3 regions of the Alteromonas sp. ABH4_457 genome follow, and region 2 is predicted to be linked to each of the others. Evidence: predicted binding sites of a transcription regulator. Region 2 holds the regulator's gene; each other region holds the start of a gene.
What was found. The regulator FNR, encoded in region 2, switches genes on or off when oxygen is low (the NO sensors DNR and NnrR bind a similar motif). The targets are predictions, from matches to a motif close to TTGATCTAGATCAA.
Positions count from the first base shown of each region.

Region 1 (5,304 bases), on a different contig from region 2:
ACTATATGGACATGCTGCATCAGGCCCGTTTTGCCGACAGTGTTACCCGCTGGCTGCTCTTTTTTGCCGGTATTCTGGGCACGTTAATGGTGGGGACCGGTTCTATCCTTTGGGTAGAGAAGCGCGCCAAAAAACAAATGGGACGCAGAGGCTTCGAACTGGTGAGAGGCACGAACATTGGTGCTATTGCCGGGCTGATGGTGGCTACCGGTGCTTATTTCTGGGCGAACCGCCTGTTGCCTGCAGAATTGGCGACACGCAGTGACTGGGAAATACGCAGCTTTTTCATTGTGTGGGGGCTTTGTGTGGTAGCCGGATTGTTCAGACGCGACCGTAAAGGCTGGCTCTGGCAAACGCTGGCAGCTGCAGTACTATTTACTTTCATTCCGTTGCTGGATGTCGCTACATCACCTGTTCTGGTGCCTGATACGTTAAGGATCATATTCGATGCAGCCTGTCTTATCCTGGCCGCGCTGGCCTGGTATGCGGTGAGTAAACTCAAAGCTGAACCTAAATCTAAACGCGCGCCGTCAGGCCGCAAAGACAGCCCTGCCCGCCGGAGACGGCCTGCACCGGAAGCGGGCAGCACCGGGGAGCAGACAGCATGATGACATTTCTGTGTTTACTGCTGTGCATTGCCGGTTTCCTGCACTTTTCTATGGCTAATCCGAAACATTTCCGTGCGGTCACCGGTGATGAGATTGAAAATGTGCCCTGGGGCAGGCTGATATTTCAGACGCTGGCAGTGTGTTTTCTGACTGTAGCGACGTTTCCGGCGATAGCCGGCTGGCAAACTGAAATCGGACTGGTTGTGTGGTGCGGATTGCTGCATGTGGCAGCGGTACTGGTGTCTTTGCTGTTTACTTATCAGCAGGATGCGCTGGCATTTGTATGGCGCTGGTGTGTGCCGGGAGGCTGGCTTCAGCGGGTATTACCCCGCTGATCCAACTGTCCGGGTTCAAACTTAGCCCGGACGTTTTACCCAGGCACTGCACCAGCCGTTGGTGTTAACCAGTTTACCCGGGAAAATGGCGCAGGGACGGTGAGCTTGTCCGTCCTCACCCTGAATGTACATGCAATTACCGCACTGAGACCCTTCCACCGTTGATTTCGGGGTATATTTCAATGCCTGTGCTGTGGGGTCGTCGGTCTGCAGTTGCTCCTGTGCCTGTGCGCGAAGTGCAGTGCCACCTAACGTCAAACCGATCAGTGTGGTGCCTGACAGTTTTAGGAAATCACGACGGTTCACATTACTCATAATTTGCTCCCATAAAGCTTAAACGAGAATGATTTGTTTTTATTTGGTCTTATAACGTAAAAAACCTGCCGCGATGACAGGTTTACCATGACAATAGTTATACGACACATTTACGGGACTGCCAAATCGTTCCGTCACATATTTGATGTAGATTAACTTTTCTTCACCGCAGGACCTGTGCATTTACGCGTTTTTACCTGCCAGCGTGACGGGTTTGTCCGGTTTCGCATAGGCATAACGGGCGATGGGTTCCGCACGGTGGTAAGTATCCAGCCCGCTGATACAGGCAAGATTCATTTTCTCCAAATCCAGTTGTCCGTCCTCACCGGTGGCCCCCTCCATCACGTAAATATCAAGCACCCTGCCAATGACCAGTACTGTCTTATTACATTGCAGCGTGGTTATTTCTTCTGCCGCCATGGCCATACGCAAAGGACTTTGAGCGACGAAAGGCGCGGCGAATCCGTCTTCTTTCAGCGGTGTTAAGCCCGTGGCATCAAACTCACTGGTGTGTTCATCATAGCGGGCAGAAGTCTGGTGAGCTTTATCTGTCCAGCCGGCGCTGACTGCATTAATGGTGTACACACCGGTTTCACGAATATTTTCCAGCGTTTGCCGTGGCACAGTGTGCGGACGTAACAACATGCCCTGAAGAGGAGGATGCGCCCCCACGTGAAATACAGAGCTGATAATGGCCAGGTTATCCCGTTTACCGTCAGTGGTGCCTACAAGGTTGGCCCCTTTGTAGCCTGACAAGCAGTTGATCAGGTTCGTTCGGGTCTGTTTTTCCAGCTCATTAATAGCAGCAGAGGAAAAATGCCGCATGGACGGGTCAGTCATATCAGGCATTCTCCTGCTCAACCTGCACAGTTAAGTTGTCGCCGTCACTGTACACTGTCATTTCAATAGGCTGACAGCAGACCTGGCAATCCAGTACCTGCATAACATTGATATCGTTCTGCTCATCAATTTCTACTTCATTCGGCTCCATGCAATAGGGGCAGTGAAATAACTTAGGGGTCGTCAGACTCATAACCACTCCGGATAACTGATTAAAATGATGTTGCTAACCTTTGATATACGAAGAAAACAGATAACCGGATTGTAAGGAAACTGCATCCGGCGGGTTGATTAAAGTGGCTGTATAAATATACACTTGGTCAGGTGTACAGTATCCGGTGCAGATGATGCGTAAAACGTTGCCTGAAAAATATTATCTTGATCACTTCCGAGAGTTTTTGTCCTTTTTCGACGGTGCCAGTGGCGCATTGCTGGACGACAGTGCGCGGCGTTTTATTGAGGATTTCAATGCACTGCCGGAACCGCAGCAATGCATCATCGCCCGTGCAGCAAACCGCAAATACGCCATCATCAACCGTGAGCATTTCTACTACGAAGAAATACCGCATCCGCAGCAGCAAATAGATGCGCTTTCCGCCTCCGGCTGGTTCGGGTGTGTAACAGAAGCGCCGCTGCAGGAACTGGCCGGTATGCTGACCAAGGCTGATATTCTTCAATATCTGCATGATCTCGGGATCAGCGGTCAGCCTGCTTCAGCTAAAAAAAGTGTACTGATGGCAGGCTTATTCGATGGCATAAAACGTCATGGCTGGCCGGCGTCATTGTCGGTGGAGCATTTACTGTTTTGCCGCTTCGATGCCACTATGCGTTATTTGCTGTTTCTGTTCTTCGGCAACATCAAAGGGCGGCTGAATCAGTTTTCCATGCGTGATCTCGGTATTATGCGTACGCGGGGCCAGGCTGTGTCTGATCAGGCACGCTTCGAATTGCCGGAGGATGCCGGCGCTGCTTTTTACTATGCTTCACGCACCGGCGAACTGGATTTTCTTGATGATGAGGCCTGTCTGGCAGCAGCAAAAGCCCCCGTGCCGGAAACCTTCTCCACCATTTCAGCAGTGCTGGCGGAAAAATACCACGCAAAACTGGGGTCAAAGCTGCTTTCTGTCGACCGGCAGGCTGCACTGACTTTTCTTGAGCAGTCTCCCGGCGACACAGCAAAAGAAAAATGGATTCGGGAAGCTTACAAAGAAGGGTCGAAAGACGAGGTGAAGCAAAGCCTGGAAAGCATTATCGACTCCCCGCCCTCTGATACATTGCTGGCTTTCGCAGAAGATTTTTATCAGCGTAAATATCATAAGAAGCGCACCAGTATAGTGACGGATATGTTGCGCAACGCATCCCGTACACTGCAACTTGACGAGAGTCAGAATCAGTCTGTTGAACGGGGCGTCATTGCCTGGTATCAGCGTCACGGCGCTGAAGCCTGGCGAACCGAGAATCGCTTGTGGCGGAGTCTGTTTGCCCTCACGTTCTGGACATTATTGTTTGAAGAGGATGCGCCGGTAACTGCCTTCGACCGGCGTCCCCAAAGCCTGAAGAATAATGCTTTCTACGAGTCATTTGCGGTAAAAATTGATGAACTGCTGGCAAGTTTTACTACTGCAGACGCACTGATGAAGCACGTAACGGCCATGGCCGCTGCCCATTATGGTGAATCGAACAGCCTGTTCCTGTGGGGAACAAAATTGCTGGACCCGGTCAAAGGGTTGCTGAAGCATGCGCCGGTTACACAGGTGACAGCCATGCTGAAAATGATGGCGCAGGACTTTGCCAGTCTGCGTGACGGTTTTCCCGATATTATGGTGGTGGAAAACGGGGCGCTGCGGTTTGAAGAAATTAAGGCGCCCGGCGATCAGCTTCGCCGCAACCAGCTTGTCAGTATTCAGAAGCTGCAGCAGGCCGGATTTGATGTGCAAATAACGCAGGTAAGCTGGTACCGTGACCCGGAGCAGCCCTATGCTGTCGTTGATATCGAAACCACGGGCGGCAACAGCCAGTATCACCGGATCACCGAAGTCGGCATTGTGAAAATTATCAACGGGGTAGTGGTGGATGAGTGGCAGTCTCTAATCAATCCGCAGCGACACATTCCTTCGTCTATTACCCGGCTGACCGGGATCAGTAATGACATGGTCGCCGGTGCACCGGTGTTTGCCGACGTAGCTGAATCCATCGAAGCGTTTACCCGCGACTGTGTGTTTGTCGCCCATAACGTTAATTTCGACTATGGATTTATCAAGCAGGAATTTGCCCGTCTTGAGCAGCCTTTCCGGCGGCCCAAGTTGTGTACTGTCAGAGAGTCCAGAAAAGCCTTTCCCGGACTTGCCTCATATTCACTGGCGGCGCTGACAAAACACTTCGGCATTGATATGGAACAGCATCACCGGGCATTATCTGATGCAAGGGCGTCAGGCGAACTGCTGGTGATGACGCAGCAACAGGATTAAAAATGCTTAATGCATCGTTGCTGAACCCGCGGGTTTTCTCCTGCGTATTTTATTATGCACTGTTGAAGTGTGTACGCGTTCTTGCTGTTTGGCCTTCTCTCCGGGAAGGCCTTTTTTTATAACTTCATTTTTAAACCGGTGAGAATACGCTCAACGTTGTCCACCACGTCCAGCCGGATAAACCATTCTGCATCTTCTGCGAACAGCGCACTGCCGCCTATTTCGCCGGAAAAGCCATGACCGTATCCGAGAAAGTCCTCGGTGAGTTCCGCACGGGAACCCAGCCCTTCATCAACCCGGGAAGCGTAGACAAAGTAGGACAGCGGATAGTTTTTAATGGCACCTTCCCCGGCAACGCCAATTATGGCTTTATTGCGTGACTGGTCAAGACGCTGGATCCACTCAATAAATACTTCGTGCTGCGGGTGCCAGGCATAGCGGTATTCACTGCGGACAAAATTACCGCCTGTCATGCGCTCCAGACTGATCTCAAAGCCGGCTTTATCTGAAAAACGGCCCGAATATTCCAGCTCTGCATAATCCAGTTTCGCCGGTAGTTGCAGAGCATCTGAGGGATCCTGATTATCCAGTTGCCCGGCAACCAGTTCTACGGCGTGATGACTGTTCAGATTAACCACATGGCGAATACCTTCAATCCAGCCGTCCTTCGACAAGCCGGTGGAAGATACCCGCCCTTTGTAGGTGGGAATAATACCAATCTCCGTCTTGCCTGCAGAT
Region 1 is NZ_JBSWXN010000002.1:502,470-507,773, reverse strand. It holds gene ACXAGR_RS05365 (PepSY-associated TM helix domain-containing protein) at 1-608, shown strand, start outside; gene ACXAGR_RS05360 (DUF3325 domain-containing protein) at 605-943, shown strand; gene ACXAGR_RS05355 (high-potential iron-sulfur protein) at 965-1,258, opposite strand; gene ACXAGR_RS05350 (flavin reductase family protein) at 1,442-2,098, opposite strand; gene ACXAGR_RS05345 (zinc ribbon domain-containing protein) at 2,100-2,291, opposite strand; gene ACXAGR_RS05340 (exonuclease domain-containing protein) at 2,446-4,566, shown strand; gene ACXAGR_RS05335 (hypothetical protein) at 4,683-5,304, opposite strand, start outside.
Region 1: ACXAGR_RS05355 (high-potential iron-sulfur protein) is a predicted target of FNR. The motif match lies at 1,401-1,414, and genes of this name have one in related genera.

Region 2 (5,304 bases):
TACAGGGGATGATCGGGAACTCAGTGGCGTCAGCGTATTTCTGAATGTCTTTCTCACTGCAATAAGCCAGCGGGCGAATAACAATGTGTTCACCGTTGTCACTTACCAGTTTGGGCGGCATAGCTTTTAGTTTTCCGCCATGGAACATGTTCAGAAACAATGTTTCCAGCATATCATCACGATGATGACCGAGGGCTATTTTGGTTGCGCCGAGTTCCTTTGCCGTACGGTACAGGATCCCGCGTCTTAATCTGGAACACAGTGAACAGGTGGTTTTCCCTTCAGGGATTTTATCTTTAACGATGGAATAGGTATCTTCTTCCACAATTTTGTAGTCAATACCCTGAGAATTCAGGTATTCAGGCAACACATGCTCTGGAAAGCCTGGCTGCTTCTGATCGAGGTTAACCGCGACGATATCGAAATTGACCGGTGCAATTTTACGTAAAAATAGCAGGATATCCAGCAAGGTATAGCTGTCTTTTCCGCCGGATAAGCACACCATGACCTTGTCGCCGTCTTCAATCATATTGAAGTCTTCGATGGCTTTGCCAACATGTCTGCGCAGTCTTTTCTGCAACTTGTTAAAGTTGTATTTTTGTTTACTTTGCGCACTGTGACTGGCGTTGTCAGATGGCGTAGATGTTACTTGATTCATGGCACTTCAGAATTGGCTGGAAAAATAAAAGTACCATTATACAAAAGCAGACGGAATGCTGCTACACAAGCAGCATTCCGTTATCGCGCATTTACTTAACCGGAGACGTAAATCCGTCAGGTTTAACCGCCAGTACATCGCAATTCAGGTTATCAATAACATGCTCTGCAGTATTGCCCAAAAAGGCGGCTGATATGCCTGTACGTCCCACGGTACCGATGACGACGAGTTCTGCATCCAGCTGTTCAGTCACTTTCGGGATGGCTATATCGGGTAATCCCTCGACAACATGGCAATTTGCTACGCCGATCCCAAATTTAGCGCTGTGGTTTTCCATTTCCTGAACATGATGATTGCGCACAGCGTTATGATACGTCTCAGGATTGAAATCGGGGATCTCAATGGCGATATTCAGTGGGGCAGAAGGATAGGCATTAACCAGATGTACCTGACCGCTCAGTAACTCTGCATAATCCTTTGCGATACCGGTCAACTTGTCATTCAGTTGTGCATGTTCTTTGTCTTCTGTACCCACATTGACTGCTGCAACAATATTACCGTGTTCAGGCCAGGCATGGGCTTTGACAAGTAAAACCGGAGCCGGACATTTTCTCAGTAAGTGCCAGTCTGTTGGTGTAAAGAGCACTGATGCAAAATCATCGTGTTTGCGGGTAGCTTTAACGACCAGGTCAACCTGACGGTTAATGGTGTAGCGGGTAATGGCTTCGTAACGTTTATCACTCCACTCAACAGCAACCTTTACATCATAATCATCGTAGCGGGTCAGGTTTTTTTCTGCCCAGACAATGCGGTCTTTGGTTACTGCATCACGCATGGCTTCACGCTCACTGCGGGTGAGCATAGTTGTCATGTCATAAGAAAAGTCGTATACAACAAGCAGTGCGTGTACTTCTGCACCGGTTTTACGGGCAATTTCGATGGCTCTTGAAAGGGCAGGTTGTTCAGGGTTGTCGGCCTGAACGACGGCGAGAATACGTTTGCAAGTGATCATGGCGTCTCTCCTTATTGATGCAGACAATAAATACTGCCTTCATCTTTAGTATAAGACTTACAGCAGGAGAGACCTTGTTTCAGATCAATATTTCAACGGGATATTAATCCACGCAAAGAGTAGGAATGTCCATAGAGTGCAGCTTTTTATCCATAGCCGCAAAATCCAGAACAGTAATGAGCTTCCCGTCTACTTTGATAATGCCTTCTTTCTGGAAGCGGGTCAGCAAGCGGCTGATCGTTTCTACCGTTAATCCGAGATAATTACCGATTTCGTTGCGGGTCATACTCAGATTGAACTGACGGTGAGAAAAACCCCGTTCTTCGAAGCGACCGGACAGATGGGCGATAAAATAAATCAGACGTTCTTCTGCCGTCCGTTTATTCAGCAGCATCATCATTTCGTGATCCTGCTTAATTTCAGCACTCATAAAACGCATGATCTGATGGCGCAATTTCGGGAATTGCTCAGACATTTTTTCAAGGGTGGAATAGGGAAGTTCACACACCATGGCAGTTTCCAGCGCTTGCGTATAGCTTTGGTGTGTGTCGTCACGTAAACCGTCAAAACCGATAATATCGCCCGGGAAGTGGAAACTGATAATTTGCTCTTCACCTTCTTTATCGGTGACAAAAGATTTAAATGAACCTGCTCGCACAGCGTACAGAGAGGTAAATTTATCGCCGGCTTCTACCAGGGTGTCGTGTTTATGCAAAGGCTTTTTGCGTTCAATAATGTCATCCAGTGACTCAATCTCAGTTTTATTGAGGGCCACGGGCAGACACAAATGACTGAAACTGCAATTCTGGCAGTGTATAGAAAAATCCGAACGTTTTTGCATGCTCACTTTCCGCTGTTTGCGATAATTCTAATGTATAGTACTTAAAGCCCGCCACAACAGCAATAATGCGTACAACAGCAAACTCAAAGCAATGATTTGACGAACTACGGGTTGTCTGAAACCTGAGGAAAGCCAGTCTGCACCAGCCCGGACAGCCAGCAACGCCGGTAGCGTTCCTAAACCAAAACCGGCCATGATTACAGCACCGGATATTGCCGTCCCTGAAGCCAGTGCCCATGTCAGGGTGGAATAAACCAGTCCACAGGGCAACCATCCCCAAATCATACCATAGGGAAAGGCGCTGGTAGGAGACCTGAAAGGTAAAAACCGTTTCGACAGCGGCTGAATTCTCTGCCAGAGTTTACTGCCGAGGGCTTCAACAGCGGTCAGGCCACGCCACCAGTTACCCAGATAGCAGGCCATGGCAATCAGCATAATGCCACTGATGACGGCGAGTACAGGGCCGGTCACCGGTACAGCTTCTTTTGCTATCTGCCCGATGCCGCCGGTAACAGCGCCGGCAAGTATGTAGCTGAATATACGACCAAAGTTGTAGCTAAGCGCATAGGGTAAAGGCGATGAGTCTGCCGGCGTGGCGGCAGACAGTGCCAGCGATACGCCGCCGCACATTCCCACACAATGAACGCCTCCGCCCAGCCCGACCAGCAAGGCAGAAAAAAACGACAGATCACTCATTGAGTTTTTTTCGTTCTTCGGCCAGCTTTTTTTCTTCAGGAGATAAATCATCATCGAAAAGAATACTGTAGCCCTGGCGATCCAGGTCTTCAAACTGGTTAGATTTTACTGCCCAAAAAAATACGCCGATGGCAATGGCCACAATGATCACAGCAAGGGGAATAAGGACGTAAATTATACTCATAGCGTTACTTTAACAGTCTCGTCGAATTTGTTACTACCAGAATACTACTCAGACTCATACCAATCACCGCCATCCACGGCGTCAGGATGCCGGACACTGCAAACGGCAGGATAACCAGATTGTAGCCTACGGCCCATCCCATATTCTGCCTGACTGTCGCTTTTACTCTTCTGGCCATCAGAGTAAGGTGTCCGAGTACAGCCAGCTTATCATTTAATAAAATCACATCCGCGGCACTTTTTGCGATATCCGTGGCATTACCCACTGCAATGCCAACATCAGCCGCTGCCATCACCGGCGCGTCGTTAATACCATCCCCCAGCATCATGACATGACGGCCCTGCCGCTGAAGGGCTGTCACGGCGTTTAATTTATCTTCAGGGCTGTTCCCGCCTGTGGCTTTGTCTACAGGTAAATTCGCTGCAATGTCGTCAACATTTTGCTGAATATCGCCACTCAGAATTATCCGCTCCAGTTGCGCCAATTTGCTCAGGCTGTCTGCGGCATCCGCTTTAATTTTATCTGCTACACGAAAGGCGGCAACGGGCACACCGTTTTCGGTAAGAAACACGTTAGCGGGAAAGGGCGACAGGCCGGCATCAACACCGGTGAAAGAAGCCGAACCGGCTTTATAACTGCGGCCATTGCATTGCGCGCTGATGCCCATTCCGGCCACAACGTCAACTTGGCTCAGAATTAATCCCTGATTGTTATCAGAAACAAAGGCAGCGGCAACCGGATGTTCTGAACGGGACTCTATTGCTCCCATCAAAGCACGGATTTCATTTTCCCGTGCCGGTTCAGCAAACCAGCTGTTTATCTGAGCAAACTTTCCTTCGGTCAGCGTTCCGGTTTTATCCAGCACCAGGGTATCTACGTGGTTGATTTGCTCCAGTGCATCGGCTCTTTTCAATAAAATGCCATGCCGGTTAAGGTTTGCCATTGCGCAGGTGAGGGCAGATGGCGTAGCCAGCCCCAGCGCACAGGGGCAGGTTGCTACCAGTACCGCGATGCTGATCCAAAAGGCATTATCATTACCCTGCCAGTGCCAGTAAGCCCATGAAGATGCAGCCGTAATCAGTACTACGGCGACAAAATAACTGGAAAAGCGGTCAGCCATAAGAGCGACCCGGGGCTTCGCAGCCATAGCGGTGGATTGCAGACGGATGATCTGATTTACCAGCGCAAATTTTAACGCCCTGGTTACCGTTACCGTTATTACGCCGGTACGGTTTACCGTACCCCCGAACACCGTATCGCCGGTTTGTTTACGCACCGGATTAAACTCGCCGGTAAGCATCGATTCATCGGTTTCACTGGCACCGTCAGTCACAATACCGTCTACGGGAATGGTCTCTCCGGCTTTGACCACAACAACATCGCCGGTTTTGAGCGATTTCGCCAGTACCTGTGTTACGGTGTTATCCGCAGCCACCTGATTAGCGGTTACCGGAATATACTGCAACATATTCGCTGAGATCTGCGCGGCGCGGTGCCTGCTCCGGTGTTCCAGAAAACGACTCAGTAAAAGCAGGAAAATAAACATGCAAACTGATTCAAAATACACTTCGCCGCGACCGGTAACCGTTGCAAACAGACCGGACAGCCAGGTACCCAACACTGCAATACTCACCGGTACATCCATATTCACGGTCCGGGCCGACAAAGCCTTAAGCGCGCCAACGTAAAACGTACTGCCGGAATACAGCACCACCGGTGTGGTCAGAACCAACGCTATCCAGTGAAAATAAGACCGTGTCTGTGCATCCATTGCATCGAATAAATCAAAATACAGGGCCGCCGCCAGCATCATTACCTGCATGGTCATCAGACCTGCGAGGCCGAGTTTTTTCAAAAAGCGCTTATCTTCCGCTTTGTATGAAGCTTCATGCTGGTCCGGTTGAAACGGCAGC
Region 2 is NZ_JBSWXN010000006.1:443,447-448,750, forward strand. It holds gene ttcA (tRNA 2-thiocytidine(32) synthetase TtcA) at 1-658, opposite strand, end outside; gene uspE (universal stress protein UspE) at 750-1,670, opposite strand; gene fnr (fumarate/nitrate reduction transcriptional regulator Fnr) at 1,774-2,517, opposite strand; gene ACXAGR_RS17375 (sulfite exporter TauE/SafE family protein) at 2,539-3,207, opposite strand; gene ccoS (cbb3-type cytochrome oxidase assembly protein CcoS) at 3,200-3,391, opposite strand; gene ACXAGR_RS17385 (heavy metal translocating P-type ATPase) at 3,396-5,304, opposite strand, start outside.

Region 3 (5,304 bases), on a different contig from region 2:
ATAGGTACAGCACGGATACCTACGCACGGGTCATGACGACCTTTCGTCACGATATCGATTTCGTTGCCGTCCACATCAATGGTTTTACCGGGCACTGAAATACTGGACGTTGGCTTAAGCGCCATGTGCACAACCAGATCCTGGCCACTGGAAATGCCACCCAGCACACCACCGGCGTGGTTGCTGCTGAAGCCATCCGGTGTCAGTGTATCGCGGTGCTCACTGCCCTTTTGTTCTATCACACCGAAACCATCGCCAATCTCAACGCCTTTCACCGCGTTGATGCCCATCATGGCACTGGCAATGTCAGCATCGAGACGGTCGAAAACCGGCTCGCCTAACCCTACAGGCATTCCCGTCGCCACTACCGAGACTTTCGCACCGATAGAGTCGCCTGATTTTTTCAGGTCACGCATGTACTGGTCTAATTCGTCCAGCTTACTTTCGTCAGGACAGAAAAACGGATTGGTGTTTGTCACGCTGTGATCAACGGTCTCCACTTTTACCGGTCCAAGCTGGGAAAGATAGCCATGAATTTCGATGCCGCAGCTCTCTTTCAGGAATTTCTTGGCAATACCGCCTGCCGCAACACGAATAGCTGTTTCACGGGCAGAAGAGCGGCCACCACCACGGTAGTCCCGCGTGCCGTATTTTTGATGATAGGTGTAATCCGCATGACCGGGACGGAAACGGTCTTTGATATTGGAATAGTCACCACTGCGCTGATCGGTATTCTGGATCAACAGGCCAATGCTGGTACCGGTGGTTTTACCTTCAAACACACCCGATAAAATTTGTACCTCATCACCTTCCCGGCGGGCGGTGGTGTAACGGGAAGTGCCGGGTTTTCTGCGATCTAAATCAATCTGCAGATCGGCTTCTGAGATTTCCAGTCCCGGAGGACAGCCATCAACCACGCCACCTATTGCAATCCCGTGGCTTTCACCGAATGTGGTGACAGTGAATAATTTTCCAAAGCTATTACCAGACATCTGTATTAACTTTCCTTCCCGTTAAGATATGAAACCAAAGACGCACGGGAGACGGCAAAAATACCGTGTCCGCCGTGTTGAAGTGCTACCCATTCCACGTTTAACCCGGCAAAACGTTCAGCCATATGCACCTGACTGTTGCCGACTTCCACCAGCATCCAGCCATTTTCTTTTAAATACACCGGTGCCTGCTTCAGCATCTGCTCAACCAGATCCAGACCATCTTCTCCTGCCGCAAGGGCTAATTCAGGCTCATGCTGATATTCGTCCGGCAAATCATTCATGTCTTCTTCATCGACATAAGGCGGGTTCGACACGATTAAGTCGTACCGCTGCCCTTCCAGACTGGTAAATAAGTCTGAATGAATGGGGAAAACACGGTCGCCCAACTGATGTTCCTGAATATTGAAATCTGCCACTTCCAGGGCGTCGTGGGAAATATCCACAGCATCCACCTGAGCTTCAGGAAATGTATGGGCCAGCGCAATAGCAATACAACCCCCACCTGTACACATGTCCAGAATACTGGCCGGCTCAGATGACAGATAAGCGGAAAAGCGGTCTTTGATCAATTCGGCAAACGGTGAACGGGGGATCAACACTCTTTCGTCAACGTAAAAAGGCATGTCGCAGAACCATGCCTCACCGGTAATATACGGCAACGGCATGCGTGTTTGTACCCGCTTTAAGACTAAATCTGCAACTTTCTCTTTTTCTGAAGTGGTAAGACGGGCTGAAAATAAGCCGTCACCGGTTTGCGATGTAATATCCTGTGGCAAATGCAGAGCATGCATTACCAGGCTAACAGCTTCATCCCAGCTGTTATCAGTGCCATGCCCGTAGTACAGGTGTGCATCGTTAAAACGGCTCACAGACCATCTCACCATGTCCAGCATGGTGTGCAGTTCACGGATGGCTTCGTCTAAATAAATCTTATCGGTCATGGAGTGTGGTACATCGCCAGAAATAAAGCTGGTATCATACCGAAACTCGCAATGACACCCAACACAAATTGCGCGATAACAGACGTGCAGATGAACACAGGTTAAAACAGACAGGAGAAAATGGTTGGCTGATCAGTGGAAACCGGAAGACGACGACAATGACATGTCATTATTCCGGGAAGCGGTAAGTGGTATAAAGCCGCTCTCACAGGACAAAATTGTGCATAAACGCCGTCATGTGCCGGCGAAGCGCCTGCATTCCGCCACCCGCCCGGACAGCCGTCAGCAAAAGCTGCTGGATGCCAGTTTTGCCTTTTCAGATGTCTATCAGGCCAGCCTGCCCCATCAGGGCCCCATGCGGTATTGCCGCGAAAATGAACCGACACACAGTTTGAAGCGATTACGGCGGGGGGATTTCTATCCTGAGCTGGTACTGGATTTACACGGTCTGAACCGCGAAAACGTGAAGCTGGAATTATCCGCACTCATTTACACCGCGCGCAAGGAGCTTATTGACTGTGTTGCCATTGTGCATGGCATCGGTTCCGGCGTACTAAAAAACGCCTTGCCTCACTACCTGGTTCAACACCCCCATGTCAAAGCGTTTCACCAGGCTCCCCTGGAGTATGGCGGGCAAGGCGCGTTACTGGTGCTTATCGAAACCGTTGATCCGGGCCTCAGTAAACAATAACAAACTATTTATCCGGTCCCGCGCTGTTGTGCATAAACAGCCACGTGTAATAACACATCATCAAAACAACGATAAAAATACCCAGAAGTGAACCCCATACTACAGGGTCTTTAAGCATGGTTAGCCACATCAGATTACTCCCTAACATTGATAACTTTTTACAGTGCTAGTGTGCATGGCTGCGACAGGTAAATCTGTGATCTGAATCAATGGGAACAGTCGATGCAAATAAGACCCGTGATGCAGATCAAAAAGGTTTTTTTAAAAAAAAATGAATAAATTCACAAAACGATATTGCAAATCATTATCATTTACACTATATTGATCCTGCCTGTTCGACGTTGGGTGATTAACGGTCTTGGCTTAGCGTCGATTGTAGGCAGGTGTGTGGTGCGCCTGCCTACTTCTTTTCTCTCCCGGTAACCTTCGTATTGAGTCCTTCGTATTGAAAAAACTGCCGCGTCCGGTACTTTCACACCAAGAATGCCAGCCCCTTACGCAGTCACATCATCATTATGTGAACAGTTTCCAAAACCAGCTTTTCTGCAAGTCTTCTTCGCAGGTTTTTAACTGGGTAGCATAACGCAATGAGCGTGCTTTAACCGTTCCGGCCACCTTTTTCAGCCAGGGCTTACTGTTGTAGGTACGGCGTTTATACCCGCCCCACCCTTCATGGTAATTCAGGTACTGGGCATAGCCGTCCCACTTTGATACACCATTAATTTTATATGATTTGGAAATAAACCAGCCCATGAAATCCATGGCGTCATCAAAATCATCCCGGTCCGCCCAGCTGTTGCCGGTTTCGTTGACATAGTCAGACCAGGTAACCGTTTTAGCCTGAGAATATCCGTAAGCGGAACTGACCCGCCCCCATGGAATAAGACCAAAAAATACATAATCTTTTGGTGGCAGTGCATCATGCCGGAATGAGCTTTCCTGATACATGATTGCCATAGGAACATGGATTGGCACGCCCCATTTATCGCGGGCATCAGCGGCCGCATCATACCAGTCTTCTTTTTCGTAAAAGATTTCGCAAATGTTACTGGTGTCCTGAGGAGGCGACGTGGCACAACCGGTGATACCACTTAAAAGTAGTACAATTCCGGCACCTGCAAAAAATCGTTGTGAATTGTTGAACTTTCTCACTGCCCGCTGTCTTAATAAGTGTTCTGGTAATAAATGTGTGTGTTTCCCTGGAACATTCTTATGCCTGGCCCCCTTGCCAGGCATTTTTTTATCCCCGGCAAGGTCAATTCAGGCTTCAGCTGTCCCGTGTAGCCATCGGTTCTGCGAAATAACCGGCAATAAAATCTGCAAAAGGTACTTCATCCGTCGCCTCAACAGCGTGCTGCGCAGCCAGTGAATCAGCGGCCATTTTTTCAAATGCTTTCAAATCATAGTGCAGATATTCATAGCCTTTAAAGGCTTCCGCGTACTGCTTAGCCAGATTAAGCCCCAGTACGCCGTTATCCATATCATTTTCAAGCAACGTTGCCAGAATTTTACCGGATGGCGTTTCATCAGCATTAAGTACTTTTTGCCACTCAGCTTTGACAGCATCGCTGTAAGCCGATGTTCCGTTGGCGTTATCAAGCACTTTTGCCGTTTGCTCAAATACAGCAAACAGCCCTTCACACCATTCGCGGAAGGCAACACTGCCGTCTTTGTTTTCCAGCATCAGGTCAGGATTACGTCCTTCCAGAACCACTTTATCCATATTCTCCCTGCAAACGGTGAGCTCCTCTGCCGTCATTTCAGGGCTGTCTGTCAGCAGGCAAGAAAGCATGAAGACATCGAGGAAATCCATCTGGCCTTTGTCAATGCCCACAGGCGAGAAAGGATTCACATCCAGTACCCGCACTTCCACATAGTTAACACCGCGGCGCACAAGGGCATCGGTAGGTTTTTCCATGGAACGCGTGGGCTGCTTGGGACGAATGGGAGAATACAGTTCATTTTCAATCTGCAGAATATTCTTAGATAACTGCTGAAAATGCCCGCCCTCACCGGCGGCAAACTGGCCGAACCGTGAAGACGGCGTGTACATGGCACTACGAAGCTTTTCCACATAGGTATCGATGTGGTTATAGCAAATTTGTAAAGCTGACTGCTCTGAGTTGGTGTAACCCAGATCGCTCATACGCAAAGAGGTCGCATAAGGTAGATAAACCGTACCTTTACCCACTTTTTCAAAATTCAGCGTCGTCGGCTTCCCTTTCAGGAAGGACTGACACAGCGCCGGCGATGCCCCGTACAGATACGGCAATAACCAGCAGAAACGACGGTAATTACGGATCAGCGAGAAATAATCAGCAGAAACCTGATCCTGAGAGTATTCTACACCGTTGAGTTCTGCCCACGCCTGCCAGAATGTATCCGGCAATGAAAAGTTAAAATGCACACCGGAAATCGCCTGCATCATACTGCCATAGCGATTTTTAAGTCCCATACGGTACACGCGCTTCATTTGTGCAACGTTAGATTCACCGTAATAAGCCAGCTGAATTTTATTTTCATCATCAATGAAACACGGCATGCTCATGGGCCACAACATTTCGCCGTTCATATTTTCGCTGGCGAATTTGTGTATGTCCCTTAGCTGGGTTTCTGTTACCTGACTGTCTGCCACCGGCGGTGTAATAAATTCCAGCAAGGCTTCAGAAAAGTCGGT
Region 3 is NZ_JBSWXN010000005.1:366,984-372,287, reverse strand. It holds gene aroC (chorismate synthase) at 1-992, opposite strand, end outside; gene prmB (50S ribosomal protein L3 N(5)-glutamine methyltransferase) at 998-1,936, opposite strand; gene smrB (endonuclease SmrB) at 2,061-2,627, shown strand; gene ACXAGR_RS14430 (DUF3149 domain-containing protein) at 2,632-2,745, opposite strand; gene ACXAGR_RS14425 (transglycosylase SLT domain-containing protein) at 3,141-3,734, opposite strand; gene gshA (glutamate--cysteine ligase) at 3,895-5,304, opposite strand, start outside.
Region 3: ACXAGR_RS14430 (DUF3149 domain-containing protein) is a predicted target of FNR. The motif match lies at 2,865-2,878, and genes of this name have one in related genera.